DNA from 2 places in the Streptomyces sp. NPDC048560 genome. Region 2 is predicted to be linked to the other one. Evidence: riboswitches for the same ligand, from Rfam matches in the RefSeq annotation. Region 2 holds a riboswitch; the other holds the start of a gene.

Region 1 (3,827 bases), on a different contig from region 2:
GGGGGCGAGGAGATCGTGCTCGCGTCCGAGGCGGACAACGCCGAGGTCGCCCTGGACCGTCTGGCCAAGCTCGTCGCCGAGGGGCTCGAGGAGCTCCCGGAGACGGTCTGATTCCAGCCGGATTCAGCCGGAATTAATTCTGCGACTCAGTCGCGGCACCCCTGAACGGGTGCCGCGACTTTTTCGTTTCCGAAAAGACATCGAAGGCTCGAATTCGGGCAGCACAAAGAAAGCCCTGCGCACAATTGCCTTCTTTGTATACGGCGCAATTGTTAATGACGGACGCCCGCGATGTTTACGGCATGTTGCGAAGTGCTCACCCGGGACTGCACCGCTCCGCGCCCCTGGTGGCCGGGCCGGTCCGGACGGCGCAGCCGGTGCGCCGCGATCGCCCGCTCGGCGTGCTGGACCGCCAGCGCCCTGGCCCGGTCGGCGTCACCGCGGGCGACCGCGTCCACGATCGCACCGTGCTCGGCCCAGGACTCCGCGGGGCGTACGGGCTGCTCGACCGCGTACATCCAGGCGATCTTGTGCCGGAGCTGGGTGAGCAGCGCGATGAGGCCGGGGCTGCCCGAGGCCTGCGCGAGCGTCTCGTGGAACCAGCCCCCCAGGGAGCGCAGATCCTCGCCCTCGCCCCGCCGAACCCGCTCCTGCCCCAGCCTGACCAGGCCTCGGAGCACCTTGAGGTGCGCCTCGGTGCGCCGCTGGGCGGCCCGCGCCGCACCGAGCGGCTCCAGCAGCATCCGGACCTCCAGGAGATCGGCGGCCTCCTGCTCGGTGGGCTCGGCCACGCACGCGCCGGCATGGCGGCGCGTGACGACGAACCCCTCCGACTCGAGTGTGCGCAGGGCTTCGCGCACCGGGACGCGCGAAACCCCGTAACGACGCGCGAGCAACTCCTCGGTGAGGCGGCTGCCGCGATCGAAGACACCGGAGACGATGTCGTCACGGATTGCCGTGCATACCGAATGCGCGGGAATGCGCATGTCCGAACCTCCGCCTTAATCCCCGCGAAACGCGGCCGATCGACGCCTGTTCTGTGACTCTATTGCAATGAGGCCGAATTTCCGACGGCAGAGCGGAAGCCGGGGATATCTTCTGGCCACGGAAGGCTTCGGCGGAGAGGCTGGAGAGCCCCGGGCGATACGCCGAAGGCCCCGGCGGGAAGCCGGGGCCTTCGGGAAGCACTGCGGAGCGGAGTGCGGGTCAGACGTTCACCCCGTGCGAGCGCAGGTACGCGACGGGGTCCATGTCGGAGCCGTACTCGGGGGTGGTCCGGGCCTCGAAGTGGAGGTGCGGCCCGGTGGAGTTGCCGGTCGAGCCGGAGATGCCTATCTGCTGCCCCGAGGTGACGCTCTGGCCGACGGAGACGCCGATCGAGGAGAGGTGGCCGTACTGGGTGTACGTGCCGTCCGTCATCCGGAGCACGATGTTGTTGCCGTAGGCCCCGCCCCAGCCGGCCTCGACGACCGTGCCGGCGCCGACGGCGACGACGGAGGAGCCGGACGCGGCGCGGAAGTCGACACCCGAGTGGCTGCCGGAGGACCAGAGCGCGCCGCCGGACTTGTAGCCGGTGGTGACGTAGGAACCGGCGACCGGAAGGTGGAAGGAGGTCAGACGCTTGCGCTCGGCCGCTCGGGCGGCGCGGGCCTCGGCCTCGCGGATCTCGGCGGCACGGGCCTTCGCCTTGCGCTCGGCCTCGGCCTTCGCCTTCGCCCTGGCCTCCGCCTTGGCCTTGGCCTCGGCGACAGCCTTCGCCTTGGCCTTCGCGGCGGCCTCGGCCTGCTGCTCCTGGGCCTTCGCCTGGGCGGCGATCTGGTCGGCGAGGGTGCCTTCGATGGCGATGACCTGGGTCAGGCCGGTGTCGCTGACGGTACGGGCCTCGTCGGCCGCGAGGGCCGGGGAGGCCATCCCGCCGATGACGCCTGTGGTGGCCAGAGCCGCGATGCCGGCGACATGAGCGCTCCTGCGCGTCAGACGGCTCGGGGCACGGTGCTTCCCGGTGGCACGGGTGAACGCCATTGAGGGGCTGATCCTTTCCTTCCTTCTCGCCTACCGGGTTAGCTGACGGGTTCGGAGCAGGAAGGTCTCCTACGGGCCCCCGCACCCCCGAAGGAGCGCGGACGTCCGATTCACCCCAGGGACTTCGTGGGTCCCCGGCTCCCCAGGCTCGCGCCTGACGGGGACTCGGCGATGGCTGCCCGGCGCCACGGGTGCGGCATACACATGACGGACAGCCGAGCCGACGCTAAACGGGGCCACTTTCAATCACCAAACGGACAGGCTGATTTGTAGTACATCCCACAGGGCAGATAGGCGGTCTCCCCATCAAAGACGGACAAAAAGACGGGACCCCGAGGGCGAGTTGCCCATCGGGGTCCCTTTTGTGCTCTTTTGTGTGTACGTCGGATGGCGGACCGGTCGTCAGCCGCTGACGACCGACACCTCCCCGATTCCCAGTGCGCGGACAGGCTCCGCGATCTGGGAGGCGTCGCCGACGAGCACCGTGACCAGGCGGTCCACCGGGAACGCGTTGACCACCGCGGCCGTCGCCTCGACCGTGCCGGTCTCGGCCAGGCGCGCGTACAGCTGGGCCTGGTAGTCGTCCGGGAGGTGCTGCTCGACCTGGTCGGCGAGGGTGCCCGCCACGGAGGCCGCCGTCTCGAACTTCAGCGGGGCGACGCCCACGAGGTTCTGCACGGCCGTCTCGCGCTCCGCGTCGGTCAGCCCCTCGGCCGCCAGGGTCCGCAGGACCTTCCAGAGGTCGTCCAGCGCGGGCCCCGTGGACTCCGTGTCCACCGAGCCGCTGATGGCGAGCATCGCCGCCCCGGTGCGCCCCGAGGGGGAACCCGGGCCGGTGGAACGCAGCACCTGCCCGAAGGCGCGTACGCCGTAGGTGTAGCCCTTCTCCTCGCGCAGGACGCGGTCCAGACGCGAGGTGAGGGTTCCGCCGAGGCAGTACGTGCCGAGGACCTGGGCGGGCCAGACACTGTCGTGCCGGTCGGCGCCGATGCGGCCGATCAGCAGCTGCGTCTGCACCGCGCCGGGACGGTCCACGATCACCACACGGCCGCGGTCGTCCGCGGTGATGGGCGGGACCGGGCGGGGCTCGGCGGAGTTGCCCGACCAGTCACCGACGGTCTCGGCGAGGAGCGCGTCCACGTCGACACCGGTCAGGTCACCGACGATGACCAGAGTCGCGGTGGACGGACGGACGTGCGCGTCGTAGAAGGCGCGCACGGCCGCGGCGTCGATACGCGCCACCGTCTCCTCGGTGCCCTGCCGCGGACGCGACATGCGCGCCGTGGCCGGGAAGAGCTCCTTGGAGAGCTGCTTGGCCGCCTTGCGGGCCGGGTTGGCCTGCTCGTGCGGGATCTCGTCGAGGCGGTTGCCCACGAGGCGCTCGATCTCGCTCTCGGAGAACGCGGGCGCCCGCAGCGCTTCGGCGATCAGTCCGAGCGCCTTGGTCAGCCGGGAGACCGGGACCTCCAGGGAGACCCGGACGCCGGGGTGGTCGGCGTGTGCGTCGAGCGTCGCGCCGCAGCGCTCCAGCTCGGCGGCGAACTCCTCGGCGGAACGCTTGTCCGTGCCCTCGGACAGCGCGCGGGACATGATCGTCGCCACGCCGTCGAGGCCCTCGGGCTCCGCGTCCAGCGGAGCGTCCAGGAAGATCTCCACCGCGACCACCTGCTGGCCAGGGCGGTGGCAGCGCAGCACCGTGAGGCCGTTGGGCAGGGCGCCACGCTCGGGTGCGGGGAAGGCCCAGGGCCTGGCCACGCCCGCGGTCGGCTGCGGGTGGTACTCCATCGCTACTCCAGTCACAGCGG
Region 2 (3,827 bases):
GCGACGGCCAGCGAGACGCCGAGGATGGCGTTGGCGCCGAGCGAGCCCTTGTTCTCGGTGGCGTCCAGGTCGAACATGGCCTGGTCGATGAGGCGCTGCTCGGTGGCGTCGTACCCGACGAGCTCCGGGCCGATCTGCTCGATGACGGCGAGGACGGCCTTCTCCACGCCCTTGCCCATGTAACGGTTGGGGTCTCCGTCGCGAAGCTCAATGGCCTCGAACGCACCGGTGGAGGCGCCGGACGGAACAGCAGCACGTCCCGTGCTGCCGTCGTCGAGGCCAACCTCGACCTCGACCGTGGGGTTGCCCCGGGAGTCGAGGATTTCCCTGGCTACGACGACGTCGATGGACGGCACGAGGCATCTCCTTCTGGGATATGACACTGGTTGTGCAGGGTCACCGTGGTCACTGTGGCCTTGCGGCATGAGCCTATCCGGCCGGGCTCCATCGGCCAGCCGGGCGCCCGTCCCCTGGGACGAAAAAGGACCCAAGGGTATGCATTCGCGGGCAAAGCTCCAGAAAATTACTGCCCAGTAACTACAACACTTGAACACTCGGGCGTCAGCGGCCGGTGCCCGGGCCGGCGCCACCGGGTGAAAAGACCCGGCCCGGCGCGCACGGGGGAGAGCGCACCGGGCCGGGAGCTGAGCGGGAGGGATGCCGCCGGACACCCCCTCCGGTCGGGAGGAGAGTCCCAGGTACTACTTCGTCAGGTGGAGCTGCTGACCCGGGAAGATCAGGTCGGCGTCCTTGACGATGTCGTCGTTCAGGTCGAACAGCTTCTCCCAGCCGCCCTTGACGTCCTGCTTCTCGGCGATCTTGCTGAGGGTGTCGCCGGCCTTCACCTTGTACTCGCCGTCACCCTTCGCAACCTTCTCGCCGGTCGGGGTGGTGACGGTCTTCGGCGCGGTGCGCTGCTCGCTGCGCGTGGTGGGCTGCTCGGCCTTGCGCTCCGGCTGGGCCTGCTGCTGCGGCTCCTGCTCGGCGCCGCTCTCCGTGGAGCCGGTGTCGACACCCGGGTCCACGCCGTCGTTGGTCAGGTTGCCGGCGCCGGCGCAGGCCCAGGCACCCGGGCCCTGCAGGTCGAGAAGCTTCTCGGCGGCGGCGATCTGCTGCGACTTGCTGGCGAGGTCGGCGCGCGCGGCGTACTGCGTGCCGCCGGCGGCGGCCCAGCTGGACTGCGAGAACTGCAGACCGCCGTAGTAGCCGTTGCCGGTGTTGATGGACCAGTTCCCGCCGGACTCGCACTGCGCGACGGCGTCCCACGTGGCGACGGAGGCGGCGGAGGCGTTGGTCGCGCCCATCAGCGGGACGGCGATCGCGGCACCGGCCACACCGGCGAGCGTGGCGACACGGGCGGCCTTGGACGGGCGGCGGTGCTTGGCCTTGCTGGAAAACAGCATGGAGCTTCTCCTCACCGACGCCTACGAGGTGAGCTGTCGGGTTCGGGCCAAGTGAGTTGCCCGGTCGCATGTCCTAGCACGCGACTTAACCCCAAGCCGGTCCTGAGTCGTCTCCCGACGATCGGGCCCGGCGCTTACCTGGGTCCCCCGCTCCTGCCTACGGCGCTTTACGCGTCTGTTCCCTTCGACCGACGGCAGGATTCGGCGTGACGGTCGACGGGGCCCGCGGTGCGAGCGGTTCCGACCGTAAACATAGGCAACCCCGACATTCAAAGAGGGACATACCGGCCATACGGGTTTTTCTCGTCCTGGAGGAAAGAACGTTTCCGCAGGTCGGAGCGGCCCCGGACGCATCACCCGGGCACACCAGGCCAGTTGAAGCAAAGAGACCCATGTCTCACTTACGCATAAGTGGACATAGGCCTCTGAACTACCCCTGAATTTGGGGCGTTTTCCCGAATTGGATCAGTTGCTCTCGGAGCCCTCCGCGGCGTCCAGCGGCCCCAGATCGAGGCTCTGGCCGGGGAGGATCAGGTCCGGGTCGGAGCCCAGCTCGCTCTTGTTGGTCTCGTACAGCTCGGTCCAGCCGCCGGGAACCTTCTGTGCGTCAGCAATCGCCCAGAGGTTGTCGCCGGGCCGGACGGTGTACTCGCCGTCGGCGCTCGGCGCACCCGCGTCGCGGGCCTGGCCGTCCCCACGCGAGGCGTGACGTCCGGAGTCGCGCCCGTCCCGGCCCGTCTCCTGGCTCGCCTCGGGCGCCGGTGCGCCGCGGTGCTTGCCGCCGCCCTGGTCCGCGTCGGCCGGAGCCTCGGACGCCTCGGGGGCCGGTGTGGTGGTGGGCGGGGCCGTCGTGCCGGAGTCCTCGGAGCCGGGCGAATCGCCGGTCTCGCCGTTCTTGTCGGACTCGCTCGCCGCGCCCGACTCGCCGGACTTGGCCGAATCGCCCTTCTTGTTCGCCTTCTTCGTCGCACTGTCCGACGAGGTGCCGGCCGCGTCGTCGGACGGGAAGAGCCCGTCCGTCAGGCCGGCGGAGGGGCTGTCGCCCGGGTCGACACCCGGCAGCGACCCGTCAGGCGCGAGCCCTGAGATCACCGCGCAGCTCGGCCAGGCCTGCGGACCCTGGTCCGCCAGGACCTTCTCCGCCACGGAGATCTGCTGCGAGCGGCTGGCGAGGTCGGCGCGGGGCGCGTACGCCGGGCCGCCGTACGCCGACCAGGTGTCCTGGGAGAACTGGAGGCCACCGTAGAAGCCGTTGCCCAGGTCCGCGCTCCACATGCCGCCGCTCTCGCACTCGGCGACCCGGTCCCAGGTCGAGGCGTCAGCGGCGTGCGCACCGGTCGCGCCGAGCAGCGGAATGGCGATGGCCGATCCCGTCACGCCTGCGGCGACGACGATGGCGGGTGCCTGGCGAGGGCGGCGGTGTCTGCCGTTCGCGGAGCCCATGGGAATGCCTTCCGTGTGACTGAAACATGTGACTGCTGTGGTGAACGGTGAACTTAGCGGGACTCGAACGTGTGTCACAAGTCGATGCAGCGGAGATCACGTAAAAGTCACAGAGTTGACAGAGCGTCACCTTGCGCGGCCGGCGATCCCGGGGCGAACTCCACCGGAAGGGTGCGCAGTCCGCGCATGATGAGCCCGCCGCGCCACCGCAAATCGGCAGGATCCGCAGCGAGCCGCAGGTCAGGCAGCCGCTTCAACAGCGTTGCCAGCGCGGTCTGTCCCTCCAGCCTGGCGAGCGGTGCCCCCAGGCAGTAGTGGATGCCGTGCCCGTATCCGAGGTGCTGATTGTCACTCCGTGCGAGGTTCAGAGTGTCCGCATCGCGGAATCGTTCCGGGTCCCGGTCGGCGGCGGCGAGGACCACGAGCACGGGGTCCCCGGCGGCGATCTCCTGCCCGCCGAGCGTGACGGGCTCGGTCGCGTACCGCCAGGTGGCGAGCTCCACCGGGCCGTCGTAGCGCAGCAGTTCCTCCAGACCGGTGGCGAGGAGGTCCGTGTCACCCGCGGCGAGCGAACGCTGAAGCCGTTCGCGCTCGACGGGGTTGCGCAGCAGGGCGTACGTCCCGTTGCCGATGAGGTTGACCGTTGTCTCGAAGCCGGCGAAGAGGAGGATGAACGCCATCGCGGCGGCCTCGTTCTCCGTGAGGTGCTCGCCGTGGTCGCTCGTCCGGATCAGCCCCGAGATCAGGTCGTCACCCGGATTCTCCCGTTTGCGGTGGATCAGTTCGGCGAGGTAGTTGCGCATCTTCTTCACGGACCTGGCCACGCCGCCGCGCGGGCCGCCACCGTGCCGGATCATCATGCCCGCCCAGTCGCGGAAGTCGTCCTGGTCCTCCGGCGGGACGCCGAGCAGGTCACAGATCGCGTAGATGGGCAGCGGGAAAGCGAAGTCGTGGATGAGGTCGGCTTTCCCCTCCTCGATG

What was found. Region 2 has a riboswitch for cyclic di-AMP ahead of AB0C82_RS20780 (transglycosylase family protein). Riboswitches for the same ligand answer to the same signal wherever they lie in the genome.
Positions count from the first base shown of each region.
Region 1: another riboswitch for cyclic di-AMP. It lies ahead of AB0C82_RS09600 (M23 family metallopeptidase); the one in region 2 lies ahead of AB0C82_RS20780 (transglycosylase family protein).

Region 1 covers NZ_JBEZIJ010000002.1:635,684-639,510, forward strand. Annotated here, with positions in the region: gene AB0C82_RS09590 (HPr family phosphocarrier protein) at 1-111, shown strand, start outside; gene AB0C82_RS09595 (GntR family transcriptional regulator) at 273-986, opposite strand; gene AB0C82_RS09600 (M23 family metallopeptidase) at 1,207-2,022, opposite strand; cyclic di-AMP (ydaO/yuaA leader) riboswitch at 2,036-2,203, opposite strand; gene AB0C82_RS09605 (pitrilysin family protein) at 2,425-3,807, opposite strand.
Region 2 covers NZ_JBEZIJ010000007.1:343,034-346,860, reverse strand. Annotated here, with positions in the region: gene eno (phosphopyruvate hydratase) at 1-356, opposite strand, end outside; gene AB0C82_RS20780 (transglycosylase family protein) at 702-1,403, opposite strand; cyclic di-AMP (ydaO/yuaA leader) riboswitch at 1,407-1,578, opposite strand; gene AB0C82_RS20775 (transglycosylase family protein) at 1,869-2,846, opposite strand; gene AB0C82_RS20770 (cytochrome P450) at 2,954-3,827, opposite strand, start outside.